2 regions of the Streptomyces sp. NPDC050546 genome follow, and region 1 is predicted to be linked to the other one. Evidence: predicted binding sites of a transcription regulator. Region 1 holds the regulator's gene; the other holds the start of a gene.
What was found. Region 1 encodes HspR, which represses chaperone genes until heat shock. Its sites were predicted from a motif close to TTGAGNNNNNNNNNCTCAA; they were not measured.
Positions count from the first base shown of each region.

Region 2: a site for HspR is predicted at 7,316-7,334, ahead of lon (endopeptidase La). Genes of this name have one in related genera too.

Region 1 is NZ_JBITGX010000023.1:117,069-126,749, reverse strand. It holds gene ACIBK5_RS39215 (LuxR C-terminal-related transcriptional regulator) at 1-824, shown strand, start outside; gene ACIBK5_RS39210 (LuxR C-terminal-related transcriptional regulator) at 787-1,824, opposite strand; gene ACIBK5_RS39205 (substrate-binding domain-containing protein) at 2,108-3,217, opposite strand; gene ACIBK5_RS39200 (heat shock protein transcriptional repressor HspR) at 3,495-3,944, opposite strand; gene dnaJ (molecular chaperone DnaJ) at 3,950-5,137, opposite strand; gene grpE (nucleotide exchange factor GrpE) at 5,174-5,827, opposite strand; gene dnaK (molecular chaperone DnaK) at 5,824-7,680, opposite strand; gene ACIBK5_RS39180 (MraY family glycosyltransferase) at 7,775-8,812, opposite strand; gene ACIBK5_RS39175 ((Fe-S)-binding protein) at 9,128-9,681, shown strand, end outside.
Region 2 is NZ_JBITGX010000013.1:151,110-160,790, forward strand. It holds gene ACIBK5_RS29950 (roadblock/LC7 domain-containing protein) at 1-178, opposite strand, end outside; gene ACIBK5_RS29955 (nitrate- and nitrite sensing domain-containing protein) at 175-3,033, opposite strand; gene ACIBK5_RS29960 (protein phosphatase 2C domain-containing protein) at 3,401-4,186, shown strand; gene ACIBK5_RS29965 (MarR family winged helix-turn-helix transcriptional regulator) at 4,201-4,695, opposite strand; gene lon (endopeptidase La) at 4,870-7,293, opposite strand; gene ACIBK5_RS29975 (GNAT family N-acetyltransferase) at 7,471-8,130, shown strand; gene ACIBK5_RS29980 (rhomboid-like protein) at 8,142-8,924, opposite strand; gene ACIBK5_RS29985 (spermidine synthase) at 9,098-9,681, shown strand, end outside.

The DNA of each region.
Region 1 (9,681 bases):
GCCGGCTGGAGCCCGTGGTGCCGGCCGTCGCCCTGCGGCGTCTGCTGCGGATCTCCGGGGACCGCATCGCGAGCGAACGGCGACGCGAGGAACGGCTGGCCGAGACCTTCGGGCCGCTCATGGCCGCCCAAGGGCACGACCCGGTCTCGGGCGGCACCCCGACGCTGACGCTCCTCAGCGGAAAGGAGCGGATCAACAAGGCCATCACCGAGGCCATGGCGGACGCGTCCCGGGAACTGCTCACCGTCCAGCCCCGCGCCCGGTTCACCAGGGAACGGGTCGAGGCGGCCTATGCCGTCGCCACCCGCCGCGACCAGGCGCTGCTGGACCGCGGCGGCCGCATCCGCACCCTGTACCAGCAGACCCTCCGCCACTCCCCCGTCACCGTCGCGCACCACGAACGGCTGAGGGGCGACATCGAGGCGCGGGCGCTGGACGAGGTCACCGACCGGCTCATCGTCGTCGACCGGGCGGTCGCCTTCCTCCCCGCCGACGGCGACGGCGGCCTGGCGCTGGAGATCCGCCACCCGGCCATCGTCGGCTATCTGGCCACCGCCTTCGACCGCCTCTGGCGCCTCGCCACCCCGGTGTTCCCGGACGCCGCCCCCCAGCCCTCACTCGACGGCGTCACCGCCCGCCAGCGCGCCATCGCCGCCCTCCTCGTCGAGGGCCACACCGACGCCGTCATAGCCGACCGGCTGGGCATGAACGTCCGTACCGCCCGTGTCCACATCGCCAAGCTCGCGGCGACGCTGGGCAGTCAGAGCCGGGCGCAGCTCGGGTTTCTCATCGGGCGCTCGGGGATTCTTGACCGGGAACCCTGAGGGACGCGGCGGAGCGGGGTGGGCCGTCCAGGCCCGCCTGGGCGATGCGCACCCCGAGCTGGGTACGGCTCGCCGCCCCCAGCGTCTCCGAGAGCCGCGCGATATGGGCCCGGCACGTCCGGACGCTTATCCCCAGGCGTTCCGCGATCACCGCGTCCTGGTGGCCCTCCGCCAGCAGGGCCGCGATGGACTGCTCCCGGTGGGAGATGCCCTCGATGCCGGTCTCGGGGAGCGGGGCGGTCAGCGGGGTGGCCAGGCGCCACAGCCGCTCGAACACCGTGACCAGGTACTCGATGAGCGCCGGGTGCCGTAGCTCCAGGGCCATCGTGCGGTCGGTGTTGGCGGGGACGAAGGCCACCGTCCGGTCGAAGAGGATCAGCCGGTCGATCACCTCGTCCAGCGTGCGGGCCTCCACCGCGTCACCCATCAGCTCCAGATACGTGAGCAGCCCCTGCCCGTGCCGGGCGACGTGCGTGTACAGGTCGCGCATCCGCACCCCGCGGCCGCGCAGCGCCATCGCCCGGTGCAGGCCCTCGGAGAGTTCCGCCTCGCGCCGGATGCCACCGGGCTGGACCGTGAGCACCTCGGTCGTGCAGGCCTGGGTCGCCTCGTCCATCGCGGCCTGGATCCGGGCGAGCCCGTCCAGCACCCGGATCGCCGAGCCCTCGCCCGCCGGCGGGGCGGGCCGTACCCGGCGGCCCAGCCCGGCGTACCACTCGACGGCGTCCACGGCCGAACCCACCCGCCGCTGACTGGCGCTCACCTCGTCGTACATCCCGCGCAGCAGCCGGGTCATGACCTCCTGCGGGGAGGTCGGCACCAGCCAGTCCATGTCGTCGGGGTCCGGGTGCAGCAGGGCGAGTTCCAGGAGACAGGGCACCGGTTCGGCATCCCCGCGCGGCACGCGGCCCCGCCGTACGGCCCGGGAATACACGCGATCCCCGGCCTCGCACAGTCGGTCGGCACCGTGTGGATGCTCCTCCGCGCCGTGCCTGGCCATCGCCCATCCCACCCCCGGTTCGCCGACTACCGCAGCGCAACTATGCGCGGACCGGACCTGCTCCGCAACACGGCTTCCCGCGCCGCGACCACCGGAAAGCACCGCTACGCACCGGTTTCGCCGAGCCTCAGCTCGTCACGTTGCAGCAAATGGCCAGGGGGTGACCGAAACCCGCCGGGGGGTGGCCGGACGGGACGGAATGAAGGCGGGACGGAATCCGGACGGGGGGAACCAAGGCGGGACGGAATGAGACGGGCCGCACCGGAGGCGGCCCGTCACATGGTCACTTCAGGCCGATCGCCCGGCAGGCCGCCTCGTACTTGCTCGTGCAGATGTCCGACAGCTTGTAGATGTCGTCCGCGACCACCGTGTCCTTGATGTTGCCCTTCGTCAGCGCGACCACCGGCACCAGCTGGGCCGGGATGCCCTTGTGGGTGGGGCTGTCGACCTTGTCGCGGGTGAGGGCGGCGAACTGGATGTCCCGGCCCTGGACCTTGGCCACGGCCATCTCCGCGGCGTTCTCGGCCTCCTGCGGGTACGACTTGTACACGCTCATGTACTGCTCGCCCGCGATGATCCGCTGCACCGCCTGGAGCTCCGCGTCCTGCCCGGTGATCGGCGGCAGGTCACTCACGCCCGCGGCCTCCAGCGCCTTGACGATGCCGCCGGCCATGCCGTCGTTGGCGGAGTAGACGGCGGCGATGTCGTCCTTGCCGATCGCCCGGATCGCCTCGGCCATGTTGGCCTCGGCGTTCTCCGGCTTCCAGTCCTTGGTGTCGAAGGACTGCGCGATCGTCACCTTGCCGTTCAGCTCGGACATCGCACCCGCCTTGAACTGCTTGGCGTTCGGGTCGGTCGACGAGCCGTTCATCATGACGATCTTGTCGGAGAGGCTCGCGTCCTCGCCGATGGCCTCCAGCAGGGTCCGCCCCTGGACCTCGCCGACCAGCTCGTTGTCGAAGGAGATGTACGCCTCGATCGGGCCCTCGGCCAGCCGGTCGTAGGCTATGACGGGGATGCCCGCCTCCTTGGCCTTCTTGACGCCGCTCGCGATGGCCTGCGAGTCGACCGCGTCCAGCAGGATCACGTCGACCCGGTCGTCGATCATCTTCTGCATCTGGCCCGCCTGCGTGTCGGCGTCCGCCTCGGCGTTGGCGTACTCGACGCGGCCCTTGTTGTTGGTGAGGGACTCGACCTTCGTCTTGATGATCGGGTAGTCGAAGTTCTCGTACCGGGTGTTCGCCTTCTCCGGGAGCAGCAGGCCCACGGTGATGTCGTTGCCCTTGGCCGGGCTCGCGTCGTCACTGCTCCCCGTCGCGTTGAGCCCGCCGCAGCCGGCGAGCGTGACGGACATCGCGGCCGCGGCCACGGATATGGAGATACGACGACGCATGTCGGGAGCTCACTTCACGTGTGATTCGGACGTGGGCACAGCTTTGTGGCCCATGTGACTGAAAAGCCAACGCGGACGCGGCCCCCAGCGTCAAGCGGAACCACTTAACGAGATGACAACACCACGCTCCGCAAGCGTTGTGAAGACTCTGCGGAATCATCTCCAGGTTCCCTGCACGGGCCACCCATCGACGGGAGACCCAGCGAAACCGGCCCAAGGCACGCGAAAGGGGCCGGGAGTCGCCTCCCGGCCCCTTCCACAGACTGTGGACAGACAGTCAGTCCGACTGCTGCCGCTTCGGCCGCCACACCACCAGCGCGCTGCTCTGCTGGACCTCCTGGTACGGCACCAGGTCGCGGCGGTACGACGCGTGCACCGCCGCCTCGCGCTGGCGCATCGCCGCCGCCGCGCCGTCGAGCGCGTTCTGCAGCTCGGCCGCCCGGGCCTGGAGCGCTGCGACCTGGTTCTCCAGTTCGATGATGCGCTTGATGCCGGCGAGGTTGATGCCCTCGTCCTGCGACAACTGCTGGACGGTGCGCAGCAGTTGGATGTCACGGGCCGAGTAGCGCCGGCCCCGGCCCGCGGTGCGGTCCGGAGACACCAGACCCAGGCGGTCGTACTGGCGCAGGGTCTGCGGGTGCAGGCCGGACAGCTGGGCCGCCACCGAGATGACGTAGACCGGGGTTTCCTCGGTCAGTTCATACGGATTGCGCCGACGACCGTCCATCTGACTCATGCTCCCTTCGCGGCCTGGAACAGATCCGCCCGCGGATCCTCACCCGTGGTCGCCTCGCGATACGCCTCGAGTGCGTCACGAGCCTTCCCCGTCAGGTCCGTCGGAACACTCACTTCGACAGTGACCAGAAGGTCCCCGCGGGTGCCGTCCTTGCGGACCGCGCCCTTGCCCCGGGCGCGCATGGTGCGGCCGTTGGGTGTGCCCGGCGGCAGCTTCAGCGTGACGGGCGGGCCGCCCAGCGTCGGCACCCGGACCTCACCGCCGAGGGCCGCCTCGGCGAAGGTCACCGGGACGGTGACGGTGAGGTTGTCGTCCTTGCGGCCGAACACCGGGTGGGAGTCGACGTGCACGACCACGTACAGGTCGCCCGCCGGGCCGCCCCGCTCGCCGGGCGCGCCCTTGCCGCGCAGCCGGATCCGCTGGCCGTCGCTGACGCCGGCGGGGATGCGCACCTGCATGGTCCGCGAGGACTTGGCCCGGCCGCTGCCCTTGCAGACCTCGCAGGCGTGCTCCGCGATCAGACCGCGGCCCTTGCAGTCCGGGCAGGGGTCGGTGAGGGAGAACCCACCGCCGCTGCCCCGGGCGACCTGCCCGGTGCCGACGCAGGTCGGGCACACGCGCGGTGTGCCGTTCTTGTCGCCGGTGCCCGAACAGGCCTTGCAGGGTGACTGCGAGGACATGCGCAGCGGGACCGTCGCGCCCTCGATCGCCTCGGTGAAGCTGAGCGTGACCTCGGACTCGATGTCCTGGCCGCGCCGGGGGTGCGTACGCGTCCCCGGACCGCCCGCTCCGCCGCGGTTGAACAGGCCCCCGAAGACGTCACCGATCCCGCCGCCGAAGCCGCCGGCTCCCTGCCCTTGGCCCTGGGCGCCGCCTCCGAAGAGGTCGCCCAGGTCGAAGTTGAAGGACCCGCCGCTCCCGCCGGGCCCCGGCCGGAAGCCGCCGTTGCCGAAGAGGGCGCGTGCCTCGTCGTACTCCTTGCGCTTCTTGGGGTCGCCGAGAATGTCGTTGGCCTCGGAGATCTCCTTGAAGCGCTCCTCAGCTTTGACGTTTCCCTTGTTGGCGTCCGGGTGGTTCTCGCGGGCGAGCTTCCGGTACGCCTTCTTGATCTCGGCCTCGGTGGCGTCCTTGGGGACGCCGAGGACCTTGTAGTAGTCCTTCTCGATGAAGTCCTTGGTGCTCATCCTCGACGCCCCTCCTTCCTGTCGTCCGTTATGACGTCAGCCCTCGTCCGGGCCACCGCTCTCCTTGTCGTCGGCGTCGGCGGACTCGTCCGCCTTGACCGTCTGTGCCCCCGGCTGGGGTTCGGCCACCGCCACCCGCGCGGGGCGGATGGTGCGCTCGCCGATCCGGTACCCGGGCTGCAGAATCGCCACGCACGTCGTCTCGGTGACGTCCGGTGCGTAGCTGTGCATCAGGGCTTCGTGGATCGTCGGGTCGAAGGGCTCGCCCTCCTTGCCGAACTGCTGCAGGCCCATCTTGGCCGCGGTGCTCTCCAGCGACTCGGCGACGGACTTGAAGCCGCCGACCAGTTCGCCGTGTTCGCGGGCGCGGCCGATGTCGTCGAGCACGGGCAGGAGCTCGGTCAGGAGGTTCGCGATGGCGATCTCCTTGACCGCGATCCGGTCGCGCTCGACCCGGCGGCGGTAGTTCTGGAACTCGGCCTGGAGGCGCTGGAGGTCGCCCGTGCGCTCGTTGAGCGCCGTGCGGGCCTGGTCCAGCTGGGCCACCAGGGCCACGTCCTGTCCCGTGTCCCCGGCCGGGGCCGCCCCCTCCTCGGAGGAGGAGGCGGCCTTCGGCTCGGCGTCATCGGAGGTGGCGCCGGAAGGGACGTCGGGCTGCTGCTCGTCGAAGCCCGGGGTCTCCTCCGTCACGCGGCACCGTCCTTCCGGTCCTCGTCGACGATCTCGGCGTCGACGACGTCGTCGTCTGCCTTGGCGTCACCGGCACCGGCCGCGCCGGCTCCGGCGGAGGCGCCGTCGGCCTGCGCGGCGTTCGCGTCGGCGTACATGGCCGAGCCGAGCTTCTGCGAGACGGCCGCGACCTTCTCGGTGGCGGTGCGGATCTCGGCCGAGTCCTCGCCCTTGAGCTTCTCCTTCAGCTCGGTGACGGCTTCCTCGACCTCGGTCTTGATCTCGCCCGGGACCTTGTCCTCGTTGTCCTTGAGGAACTTCTCGGTCTGGTAGACGAGCTGCTCGCCCTGGTTGCGGGACTCGGCGGCCTCGCGGCGCTTGTGGTCCTCCTCCGCGTACTGCTCGGCCTCCTGGCGCATGCGGTCGACCTCGTCCTTCGGCAGCGAGGAGCCGCCGGTGACGGTCATCTTCTGCTCCTTGCCGGTGCCGAGGTCCTTCGCCGTGACGTGCATGATGCCGTTGGCGTCGATGTCGAAGGACACCTCGATCTGCGGGACACCGCGGGGCGCCGGGGGCAGACCGGTCAGCTCGAACATCCCGAGCTTCTTGTTGTACGCCGCGATCTCGCGCTCGCCCTGGTAGACCTGGATCTGCACGGAGGGCTGGTTGTCCTCGGCGGTGGTGAAGATCTCGGACCGCTTGGTCGGGATCGTCGTGTTCCGCTCGATGAGCTTGGTCATGATGCCGCCCTTGGTCTCGATACCGAGGGACAGCGGGGTGACGTCGAGGAGCAGGACGTCCTTGACCTCGCCCTTGAGGACACCGGCCTGCAGGGCGGCGCCGATGGCGACGACCTCGTCCGGGTTGACGCCCTTGTTGGCGTCCTTGCCACCGGTCAGGTCCTTGACCAGCTCGGCGACCGCGGGCATACGCGTGGAGCCACCGACGAGAACGACGTGGTCGATCTCGGAGAGGTTGATCCCGGCGTCCTTGATGACGTTGTGGAACGGCGTCTTGCAGCGCTCCAGCAGGTCCGCGGTCAGCTGCTGGAACTGGGCGCGGGTGAGCTTCTCGTCGAGGTGCAGGGGGCCCTCGGCGGAGGCGGTGATGTAGGGCAGGTTGATCGAGGTCTCGGTGGACGAGGACAGCTCGATCTTCGCCTTCTCGGCGGCCTCGCGCAGACGCTGCAGGGCCATCTTGTCCTTGCCCAGGTCCACGCCGTGGCCGGACTGGAACTGCTGGACCAGGTAGTCGACGATGCGCTGGTCCCAGTCGTCACCACCGAGGTGGTTGTCACCGTTGGTGGCCTTCACCTCGACGACGCCGTCGCCGATCTCCAGCAGCGAGACGTCGAACGTACCGCCACCGAGGTCGAAGACCAGGATGGTCTGGTCGTCCTTGTCGAGGCCGTACGCCAGAGCGGCCGCGGTGGGCTCGTTGACGATGCGCAGGACGTTGAGGCCCGCGATCTCGCCGGCCTCCTTGGTGGCCTGGCGCTCGGAGTCGTTGAAGTACGCCGGGACGGTGATGACCGCGTCGGTCACCTTCTCGCCCAGGTAGGACTCGGCGTCCCGCTTCAGCTTCTGGAGCACGAAGGCGCTGATCTGCTGCGGGTTGAAGGGCTTCCCGTCGAGCTCGATCTTCCAGTCCGTGCCCATGTGGCGCTTGACGGAGCGGATGGTCCGGTCCACGTTCGTGACCGCCTGGCGCTTGGCCACCTCTCCGACGAGCACTTCACCGTTCTTGGCGAAGGCGACGACGGACGGCGTGGTCCTGGCGCCCTCGGCGTTGGTGATGACGGTGGGCTCGCCGCCCTCCAGAACGCTGACGACGGAGTTAGTCGTGCCCAGGTCGATGCCGACCGCACGTGCCATGGTTGATTCCTCCAGCTGACTTGAGTGGAACGGACTCAAGTGTGCACGACCGCCCCCGACCGGTCAACAGAGGTGAGTCGACCGGACTCAACTCTTATCCGTTCCTTACACGCAACGGGGCTCTGACCTGCGGCGACATCTCACGCCGCGGAGCCTTGGGCCCTCGGGAGGGGTACACCGAGACGCGTGACACAGCGAAAACGACGACGAGCGCCGCCCCCGCCACCCACCACAGCGCGTCGTCGCCGACCCAGCCGGCGTGCGCGAGTACCCCGACGGCCACCCCGGACAACGCCGCGGCACCCAGCAGCAGACTCGCCCCCGGCGCGGTCAGTCCGAGCCGCCGCAGCCGGTGCGCGAGATGGTCGGGACCGCCGCGCAGAACAGGCCGCCCGGCCAGCCGCCGCGACAGCAGCACCAGTCCGGCGTCGCCGCACACCAGGGCGGTCAGCGCGAACAGCACCCCCGCGCTCTCCCCGATCCCGGACCCGGCCCGCGCATAGACGGCCCCCAGGGCGATCACGAACCCCGCGGGCATGGCCCCGCACGCCCCGAGGCCGACCCGGGCCGGATGCCAGTTGTGCATGAGGAACCCGGTCAGCGCGGCGGCCAGCACGCTCATGAGTACGGCGATCCCGTCCATCACCTCGACCGCGGCGCAGACCCCCACCCCGAAGGCGGTCACGACCCCCACGGTCCCGGCGAGCCCGTCGGCGTGATCGACCCCCCGGAACCCGAGGGCCATCCCCGCGACCCACACGACGGCCAGCAGCCCGGTCCCCACCCCCGTCTCCCCGTACGGCACGACGCACGCCGCCGCCGCGGCCGTACCGGCGAAGAGCACCCGCCGCCGCAGCCGCCACACGTCGTCGACCAGCCCGAGCAGGGCCACCACGCCCCCGGCGACGAGCAGTTCGCGCACCTCGCCCCCGGTCGGCACGCCCTCCACCCAGCCGTAGCCGCACACCACCACCCCGGTGACCACCACGACGGCCACACCACCGGACAGCGGCACCTCACGCTGCCGCCGCCGGTCCACCAGCCGCGACCACCGGGCGGGCGCCCGGAGGAGGGCCGCGAGCAGGGCGGTGAGCAGAAGGGCGATGGCGGCGGCACTGATCCCGTAGAGCACGGATCCAAAATAGGGGTTATTGGGGTGATTAGACCGGAATAACACGATCATCCTGGGAGCCTCGGCCCGCCGCCTCCCACTCGGCCCGCCGCCGCCTCCCGCCCGACCGCCGCCTCCCGCTCGACGCGCCGCTCCGAGGCGCCGCCCCACTCAGGCAACCCTCAGCGACGCAGATCACCGCCGGGCTGGCTACAGTGCGACAGAGGATAGGGGTAGTCTCAAACGGACTGCATAAGTTACCGCTTAGTAATTTCGGGAACCCTGAAGACCAGCGGGTCTTCCCGACGAAACCCCTCGCAGGCCCGAGGAGCCCCCATGCAACTCGCCGCGATCATCGTGTCGCTGGTTCTGACCGTGGTCGGCGTCGCGCTGCTCGCACGCGCGATCGGCCAGTTCGTCCGGTACTTCAAGCTGGGCCAGCCGGTCCCGGCCGGTACCAGGACCGACAACCCCTACCAGCGCAGCGTGACCCTGGTGAAGGAGTTCCTCGGGCACACGCGCATGAACCGGTGGGGCATCGTCGGTGTCGCCCACTGGTTCGTCGCCGTCGGCTTCCTGACCCTCCCGCCGACCCTCGCCCAGGCCTTCGGCCAGCTCTTCAAGGCCGACTGGGTGCTGCCGGTCATCGGCACCTTCCTGCCGTTCGAGCTGTACATCGAGTTCATCGGCGTGATGACGATCCTGGGCATCGCGGTGCTCATCGCGATCCGCCTGCTGAACCTGCCCAGCCGCCCCGGCCGCAAGTCCCGCTTCGCCGGTTCCAAGGCCGGCCAGGCGTACTTCGTCGAGTACGTCATCCTCACCATCGGCCTGGCGATCTACGTGCTGCGGGGCCTGGAGGGCGCGCTCCACCACGTGGAGGGGTATGA
Region 2 (9,681 bases), on a different contig from region 1:
CTTCCCTGGCCTGCCGGTTGCGGTGGTCGTCGGAGGAGAGCAGGAGCAGTCCGTCGGAGGAGACGACCGCGACCGAGAGGATGCCAGGTACCTCCTCGACGAGGTTGGTCAGCAGCCAGTGCAGGTTGCGGGCCTCACTGCTCAGCCCGATCAGTCCGAAGGTACTGGGAGCGGTCAACTGCTTGCCTCCTCGGCTGTGCCCCCCGTGGCTTCTTCGGATTCAGCTGGTCCTGATGTGCCGGTGACCGGCCGCTTGTGCGAGGCCGTCTGCTCGGCGATCTCCGCCTCCACCTCGCGGTAGCCGGCCTGGGCGCCCTGGCGGAAGCCGCCGAGACGGCGGCGGAGGGCCGCGGCGTCCACGGAGCCGGTCCGCTGGCGCGGAGCCTGGGCCTGTGCGGTGATCTTGGGAGTGCGCTTGGGGAGGCCCTTGTCGGTGACGCGTTCGTGCTCGACGTCGGCCTCGGCTTCGCCTTCGGCGTCTTCGTTCCCACCCGCACCCCCCGTGCGGGTTTCGTGGTCGTGTGCGGGTGGCCCCTGTGGGGCGAAATCGCCGTCGGCGGCCGCGGGATCGTGCTGCGTCGGCTCCGGGTCCCCCTCCGGTACCGGAAGCAGCAGCTCCATCGTGGTCTCGGCAGGGGTTTCCGCCGGTGCCGCGGGCGCCTCGGGCTCCGCAGGCGCCTCGGGCTCCACCTGAGCCTCGTCATCCGCCGGCACTTCGGACTCCACCGGCACCGCGGACTCCGCAGGTACTCCGGCTTCCGCCGGCTCCGGGTGCTCGGCGGCCTCCGCCGCCTCGTCCCGCCGTACCGCCTTCTCCGCCAGTGCCACCAACGGGTCTCCGCCGCCGGCGCGGCTGTGCAGGACGTTGGAGTTGGCCTCGGCGTCGGCGCCCGGGAAGGAGACGGTGTGGGTCGTGGCGGAGAGCGGGCCGGAGGACGGGACGGCCGTGTGTGGAGCGGCGGCGAAGAGGTTGCGGGGCAGGACGACCACCGCCGCGACCCCGCCCTGCTTCTGCTCGCGCAACTGCACGCGCACCCCGTGACGGTGGGCGAGGCGGGCCACTACGTACAGGCCGAGGCCGAGACCGTCCTCGCCCTCCTGGTCGTAGGGCGCCTCCGGGTCGAAGTCGGAGAGGCGGGAGTTCAGGCGCTCCAGCCGGTCCTCGGTCATGCCGATGCCCTCGTCCTGGACGGAGAGCATGACCTCGCCGTTCTCCAGCAGCCAGCCGGAGACCTCGACGGGCAGGTCGGGCGGCGAGAACGACGTGGCGTTCTCCATGAGTTCGGCCAGCAGGTGGGACAGGTCGTCTGCGGCGAACCCGGCTATGTGCGCGTGCGGCGGCAGCGCGGCGATACGGACCCGCTCGTACCGCTCGATCTCGCTCACCGCGGCACGGACGATGTCCACGAGCGGCACGGGCCCGGCGGCGTGCTGGACGTGCTCGGTGCCGGCGAGGACCAGGAGGTTCTCGCTGTGCCGGCGCATGACCGTCGCGAAGTGGTCCAGCTTGAACAGGGTGGCGAGCCGGTCCGGGTCCTGCTCGCGCTCCTCCAGGTTCTCGATGACGGCCAGTTGCCGCTCGACCAGTCCGAGGGTGCGCAGCGCGAGATTGACGAACGTACCGCCGATGGCCGTGCGCACCCGCTCCAGCTGGGCGACGGACTCGGCGAGTTCGCCGCGCAGTTCCTCGCGTGCGTCGGCCATCTTCTGGCGCTGGCCGACGAGGTGCTTGCGGTCGGACTCCAGCGTGGTGATCCGCTCGGTCAGGGCGGCCGCGTGCCCGTGCAGGGCGTTGACGGAGCGGACGACCTGGGCGAACTCGTCGTTGCGGCCGGTGAACTTGACCGGTTCCTCGGCCGCCGGGTCCTCGGCCTCGGCGAGGCGCTTGGACCCCAGCCGCAGGACCGCCAGGGGCCGGGTGAGGCTGCGGGCCATGCCCGTGGCGACACCGACGGCGAGCAGCATGAGGGCGCCGAGGACGGCGATGCGGATCTCCAGCGCGGTGACGTCGTCGTCGCGCAGTGCCTCGAGGTCCTTGGTGCTCCGGTCGTAGAGGGCGGACTCCACACCGCGCATCAGGTCGACCCGGGCCGAGAGGGCCGCGTCCAGCTTCTTCGTGTTGACGGTGGAGAGTTCGCCGCCGGTGAGCGTCGGCTGGTCGGTGAGGATGGCGAGGTACTTGTCGGCGGAGTTGACCTCGGTGCCGGTGACCGTGGAGTCGAACGAGGTGCGGGCCGCCTTGGGCGCGGTGTCGCGGAAGTCGGCGAGCGCCGCGTCGGAGCGCAGCCGGGCCTGCTGGGCGGCGGCGCTCAGGGCGTCGCGCTGCCGGGTGTCGGCGTCGGAGGAGGTCTCGGCGGGCAGACCGGTGACGGGGTCGGTGACCGTCTCGCCGCGCGGCACGCTGAGGGCGGCGAGCAGCAGCCCGCGGGCGGCGGCGGCCTGCTGGACGGCGGAGTCCAGTTCGGCCCGGGCGTAGGCGCCGGAGCCCGCGCGGGGCGGCGTCTGCTGCGCCAGCTGCTCGGCGAGCCGGTGGAGTTGGGTGATGGCGGTGGAGTACGCCTGATGCGCTTCGAGCGCGTTGCTCTTGCCGGTGAGCGCCGCCCGGCGGACGGCCGCGATGTCGTCGAGGTCCGAGCGGAGCGAGGCGGGCGTGTCGGTGTCGGCCCGCAGCTCCTCGACCTGCCGGTCCACGCGGGCGCTGCGCTGCTCGGAGGGCGCCTTGGCCTTGGGGCGGCCGGCCGCTATGTAGGAGGTGACGTCGTCCCGCTCGTCGGCGAGGGAGTGCGCGAGCCCGAGGGCGTCCTGCGTCTGCTCCGCGAGCGTCACCAGTTCCTGGGAGTCGTGGAGTTCCCCGGAGGCGGCGAGGACGGACGGGGTACCGGCACCGGCGATGGCCGCGGCGACCACGGCCACGGCGACGATGAGCCGGTTGCGTACGTGCGTGGAGCGGCCCTTGCCGGTGGGGGGCGTCTGCTCAGTGCCCTGAGCGGGGGCCGTCTGCTTGCCTGTACGACGAGGCCGCGTCTTCTGCACCGGTGCTCGCATTCCTGACTCGTGAACCCATGGCCCGGGTGACGTTCCGTCAACTGACGTGCACTCCCGGTACACTTCCCGACCCTCCCAGCGCCGGTGGGCAGCGCACGCGCATCACCTGACCCGCCACCCGAAGGAGTGAACCCCGGACGAGAGTTGAGGGGCAAGTTCCGCTGGCCCTTGCAGCGGCCTTGTGCGGCATGCCGGTTGGACGTCGGCGGCGGGCGGTGGCAATATTCGCCGCCACGCCTTCCCGGAACAAAGCATTCCCTCCCAAAACAGGCGCCTGACCTGCGCTGCCGCACCGGTCCCGCAACTATTGCCAGCCTTTTGCGAGCCTTGTGAAGGGCTCGTGCAGACTGGCTGGATGCGCACTGAACTCGCCTCTGAGCCGGGAGACGCCGACCGCCCCAACGAGGACTTCGCCAGTGTCGGACTACCGGCCTCCGGACAGGGCGGTGCGGTCGTCGTCCTGGACGGTGTCACGCCGCCGAGGGGCGGGACGGGGTGTCTGCATTCCGTCCCCTGGTTCACCGCACGCCTCGGCGGAGCTCTGACCGAACTGACCGTTTCACTCCCGGATGCTCCCCTGGTCGACGCCTTGTCCCGCGCCATCGCGCGTACCTCCGAGGCGCATGCCGCAACCTGTGACCTTTCTCACCCCCGGACACCGCAGGCCACGGTGGTCGTGGCCCGCTGGACCCCGGCCACGGTGGAGTACCTGGTGCTCTCGGACTCCGCCCTCCTCCTGGAGTCCCCCGACGGCGTGGTGACACCCGTCCTCGACGACCGGCTCTCCCTCCTCCCCCGCTCGGCCCTGGCCACGGACGCGCTGGTGGACTCGACGGTCCGCAACAAGGAGGGCGGCTTCTGGACGGCGGCCGCGGATCCCTCGGTGGCGGCCCGGGCGGTGACCGGAACCCTGCCCCGCCGGCAGGTCCGGGCGCTGGCGGCCCTGACGGACGGCGCCACGCGCTGGGTGGAGAGGTTCGAGGAGGGTGACTGGACGGACTGTTTCCACCTCGTGCGCAAGGAGGGCCCCCAGGCACTGGTGGACCGTGTCCGGGCACTGGAACGGTCGGAGACCGCCGCGACGTTCCTGGGCAGGAGCAAGCGGCACGACGACGCGACGGCCGTGTACGTGGAGTTCTGAGCGGCTGCCCGGTCCTACCTCTCCATGCCGCGATTGAGCTGGTGCAGCAGCCGGGCCAGTTCCGTGACCTCGTGGGTGTCCCAGTCGGCCAGGCGGCCGGCGTAGCGGGCACGGCGGGCCTCCCGCACCCGGCGGACGCGGTCGTGGCCCTCCTGGGTGAGGGCGACGAGCCAGGCGCGGCCGTCGGCGGGGTCGGGCTCGCGCGCGACCAGCCCGAGTTCCTCCAGGGCGCGCAGCTGGCGGGACATCGTGGCCTTGCCGACGCCGATGTAGGCGGCGAGCTCGGTCGCCCGCTGGCTGCCGCACTCGTCGAGCCGGACGAGCAGCCCGTACGCGGACGACTCCAGGTCGGGGTGGACCTCGCGGGCCATCTCGCCCTGGTTGGCCCGAGCGCGCCGCAGCAGCACGGTCAGCTCACGCTCCAGCGCGAGGAAGGCGGGCTGGTCCACACCGCTCGCGGCCAGGGCGGATTCGCCTCCCGGTCCGTCGCCGTTCCCGTTGTCCTGCACGTCAGCCCCTGCCTCGGTCTCGCCCCGTACTGAGATTTTCCGTCACCTGCCGTCATCACCGCAGTTCGGCAAGTATTCCGCAGGTCACGGCACGCCTGTCCACAGGGCCACCACACGGTGAAGGCCCGGGCCTCCCTCACGAGAACCCGGGCCTTCCCTATCCGGCGACCTCCGTCACGCGGCCACCGGAACCTCGGGCGCCGCCCCGTTCGTCGCGGGCGCGAGCGCCAGCTCCAGGACCTGGCGGACATCGGTCACGGCGTGGACGTCGAGCCTGTCCAGCACCTCGGCCGGGACGTCGTCCAGGTCGGGTTCGTTGCGCTTGGGGATGATCACGGTGGTGACCCCGGCGCGGTGCGCGGCCAGCAGCTTCTGCTTCACACCGCCGATCGGCAGGACCCGCCCGGTCAGCGAGACCTCGCCGGTCATCGCCACGTCGGTGCGGACCAGCCGGCCGGACAGCAGGGACGCGAGGGCCGTGGTCATCGTGATGCCGGCGCTGGGGCCGTCCTTGGGGACCGCGCCCGCGGGGAAGTGGATGTGCACGCCCCGGTCCTTCAGATCACCCACCGGCAGTTCGAGCTCGGCACCGCGGGAACGCAGGAAGCTCAGCGCGATCTGCGCGGACTCCTTCATCACGTCGCCCAACTGGCCGGTCAGGGTCAGCCCGGCCGCGCCGGTCTCCGGGTCGGCCAGCGACGCCTCCACGTACAGCACGTCACCGCCCGCTCCCGTCACCGCGAGCCCGGTCGCCACACCCGGCACGGACGTCCGCCGCTCCGCCGGCTCCTGCGCGGACTCGGGAACGTGATGCGGCCTGCCGATCAGTGCGCGCAGATCCTCGTCCGTGACCGTCCACGGCAGCTCCCGCTCGCCCAGTTCGTGCTGGGCCGCGACCTTGCGCAGCAGCCGCGCGACGGACCGCTCCAGGTTCCGGACGCCCGCCTCGCGGGTGTACTCCCCGGCGAGCTTGCGCAGCGCGCTCTCGTCGACGGTCACCTCGTCCTCGGCGAGCCCGGCCCGCTCCAGCTGGCGCGGCAGCAGGTGATCGCGGGCGATGACGACCTTCTCGTCCTCGGTGTAGCCGTCCAGGCGGACGATCTCCATCCGGTCGGCCAGCGCCTCCGGGATGGCCTCCAGGACGTTGGCGGTGGCCAGGAAGACGACGTCCGACAGGTCCAGCTCGACCTCCAGGTAGTGGTCCCGGAAGGTGTGGTTCTGCGCGGGGTCGAGGACTTCGAGGAGGGCGGCGGCCGGGTCGCCCCGGAAGTCCGAGCCCACCTTGTCGATCTCGTCGAGCAGCACGACCGGGTTCATCGACCCGGCTTCCTTGATGGCGCGCACGACCCGGCCGGGCAGAGCGCCGACGTACGTACGCCGGTGGCCGCGGATCTCGGCCTCGTCGCGCACACCGCCGAGGGCGACGCGCACGAACTTGCGGCCCATCGCGTGGGCGACGGACTCGCCGAGGCTGGTCTTGCCGACGCCGGGCGGACCCACGAGCGCGAGCACGGCACCGCCGCGCCGCCCGCCGACCACGCCGAGGCCCCGGTCGGTACGCCGCTTGCGCACCGCGAGGTACTCGGTGATCCGCTCCTTCACGTCCTCCAGACCGGCGTGCTCGGCGTCGAGGACACCCTGGGCGCCCTGGATGTCGTAGGCGTCCTCGGTGCGCTCGTTCCACGGCATCTCCAGGACCGTGTCGAGCCAGGTGCGGATCCAGGAGCCCTCGGGCGACTGGTCGGAGGACCGCTCCAGCTTGTCGACCTCCTTGAGCGCGGCCTCGCGGACGTTCTCCGGCAGGTCGGCGGCCTCCACGCGGGCGCGGTAGTCGTCGGACTCCTCACCGTCCTGCTCGCCGTTCAGCTCGCGCAGCTCCTTGCGGACGGCTTCCAGCTGACGCCGCAGCAGGAACTCGCGCTGCTGCTTGTCGACGCCCTCCTGGACGTCCTTGGCGATGGACTCGGCCACGTCCTGCTCGGCGAGGTGGTCGCGCAGTTGCTGGGCGGCGAGCTTCAGCCGGGCCACCGGGTCAGTGGTCTCCAGCAGCTCGATCTTCTGGTCGGTGGTCAGGAACGGCGAGTAGCCGGAGTTGTCGGCGAGCGCCGAGACGTCGTCGATGGCCTGCACCCGGTCGACGACCTGCCACGCGCCGCGATTGCGCAGCCATGCGGTGGCGAGTGCCTTGTATTCCTTGACCAGTTCGGCGACCTGGCCGGGCAGCGGATCCGGCACGGACTCGTCGAGGTGAGTGCCCTCGACCCAGAGGGCGGCGCCCGGACCCGTGGTCCCCGCCCCGATACGCACCCGGCCCCGGCCACGGATCAGGGCGCCCGGGTCGCCGTCGGCGAGCCTGCCGACCTGCTCGACGGTGCCGAGGACACCGGTGTTCGCGTAGGTCCCGTCGATCCGTGGCACCAGGAGTACCCGGGGCTTCCCTGGTGTTGACCTGGCAGCGGCCTGAGCGGCCTCCACCGCGGCACGGACCTCGGAGTCGCTCAGATCGAGCGGGACCACCATCCCGGGCAGCACGACCTCGCCGTCGAGCGGCAGCACGGGCAGGGTGAGCGATGTGAACGCCTTGGACTCAGCAGCCATGATCTCCCCTTCGGCAGTCAAGTTGAGCTATGCCGACTCAATGCACGGGGACCGCCGGATGTTCCCCGACGGCCGTTCGCTGTCAGCGATCACCTGCGACACGCGAGGCGGGCGGACGCGTAAGGTCGGCTTCCGTAATAGATAAAGAGTGCGATTGGCTATTACCGAGGGGGCGGCGTGGAAGCGACCGTGCGGGCATGGGTGGACGGATGGGTCGTGTCGCGCGGGGCGGCTCCGCCCGTGACCGAGCCATGGGGCTGCACGATCGACGTGGGGGCGATCGGCCACGTCACACGGCATGTGTTCGGCGCGACGGGCGAGGATCTCGACGAGACGGCCGTCCGCAAGGTGGCCGGCGAGGTGACCGGGGACGCGGTCTGGCTGAAGGCGTTCCGGGATCCCTCGGTGATCGCCGGCTGGCTGGACGACCACTGGTGGATCGACCCCGAGCCCGGCTATTTGATGACGGTCCCCCTGACAGCGGACGACGTTCCTGACGTTCCCGGCGGCTACCGGCTGCGCACCTGGTCACGCGGCGGGGTGACGCGCGTGCTGGTCGCCGCGCCCGACGGCTCCCTCGCGGCCCGCGGCCAGATCGCCCCGACCGGCGCGACCGCCGTCGCCGACCAGATCGAGACGGCCCCCGAGCACCGCCGCAGAGGGCTCGGCAGCCTCGTCATGCGGACGCTTCAGAACGCCGCCGTCGAGCAGGGAGCACGCACCGGCGTCCTGTCCGGGACACCCGCGGGGCGAGGGCTCTACGAGGCACTGGGCTGGGAGGTGGTGGCCCTGCTGACCAGCGCCAGGCACTGCCCGCCTACCGCCCCGCCGGCCTGACGGGCTCGCCCTCAGCCCCCGACGGCCCGCTTCGCGCCCCACCGCCGCAGCACCGGCCAGGTCGTGATGCCGATGGCCAGGGCGATGAGGTGGCCCCAGTTCGTCATCGGGTCGGTGAAGGCGAGGAGGTCCTGGAGCAGCATGCCGCCGAAGACGGCCAGCAGCGGCACGCGCAGCCAGGGGGAGAGCAGGCCGGCCAGGGCGCCGGTGCCGGCCGCGACGCCGAAGCTGACGCCGTAGTCGAGGCGGTGCAGCGAACTGTCGGGGAGGTGCCCGGCCAGCACCGCGAGCCCCACCGGGACCTCGGTCGCCAGGGTGGCCAGGACGTGCCCGAGCAGGAAGACACCGGCCGTGCGCAGGCCCCCGATCCGCCGTTCCAGCGCGGTCAGCACCAGCACGAACCCGATCGTGAACGGCGAGGCCACCCCGCCCGCGACCCACAGCGCGCTACCGACCAGCACCAGCCCCGGCGTCCGCACCAGATGTGCCACATCGGTGCTGGAACCCTGGAGCAGGGCGTGGACCAGCGCGGGGTCCGCGTAGGCGGAGATCAGCGAGGTGACGCAGAGCACGACCACGTACCCGAAGGTGAACGGCGTGCCCGTCGGCGTGGGCAGGAGCAGCCAGGGTCTCGGCAACCGGCGCCGGGGCTCCCGCACCGGGACGGACTCTCTTACGCCCTCTCGCGGACCCCGCTGTCTCGGAACCCCGTCCAGGAGCCCCGGCACATCGGACACGGGCGCGCCCGTCCGCGTCGTCACGGCCGTCTCGTCGGGCGGCGCGGTGCGTTCCACAGCGGGCGCTCCTTCCGTCACGTCCCAGCCTTCGCGTACCTCTGCCCCACTGTCTGTGACCGGCGCCACGCGAGAGCCGATTCACAGCAACCCGAAAGCCGCGCAGCGCGTCCGCCGCGGGCCGCTCCGTTAATTCTTGGCGCCGTGCACCCCGCACCTGCCAGGATGCTCCGATGCCCACCTCGAACGACACGCCCGATGTACTGGACCGTCGCGAGGGCCCGCACGGCGAGGTCGTGCTGCGGCGGCACGGGGACCGGCTGGAGATCATCGCGAACGGCTGCTTCCTGATGGACACCTCCGACGGCCGCTCGGAGCGGCGGCTGGTCGACGCGGCCCTGGACGCCCTGCCCGGCCGGGACCGCCCGGACGTCCTGATCGGCGGACTCGGCGTCGGTTTCTCCCTGGCCCACGCGTCGGCGGACCCCCGCTGGGGAGGGATCGCGGTCGTGGAACGCGAGCACGCGATTGTCGAATGGCACCTCGGCGGCCCGCTCTCCGCGTTCTCCGCCGAGGCCCTGGCCGACCCCCGCGCGAAAATCGTCGAAGCCGATCTCGTGACCTACGTCAATGAGACATCCGACACGTTCGACGCCCTGTGTCTCGACATCGACAACGGCCCCGGCTGGACCGTCACGGAGGGCAACGGAAATCTCTACTCGGAGGCCGGACTGGCAAGCTGCGCACGGGTGTTGAGACCCGGCGGGGTACTCGCCGTCTGGTCCGCCCAGCCCTCTCCGGAATTCGAAGAAACCTT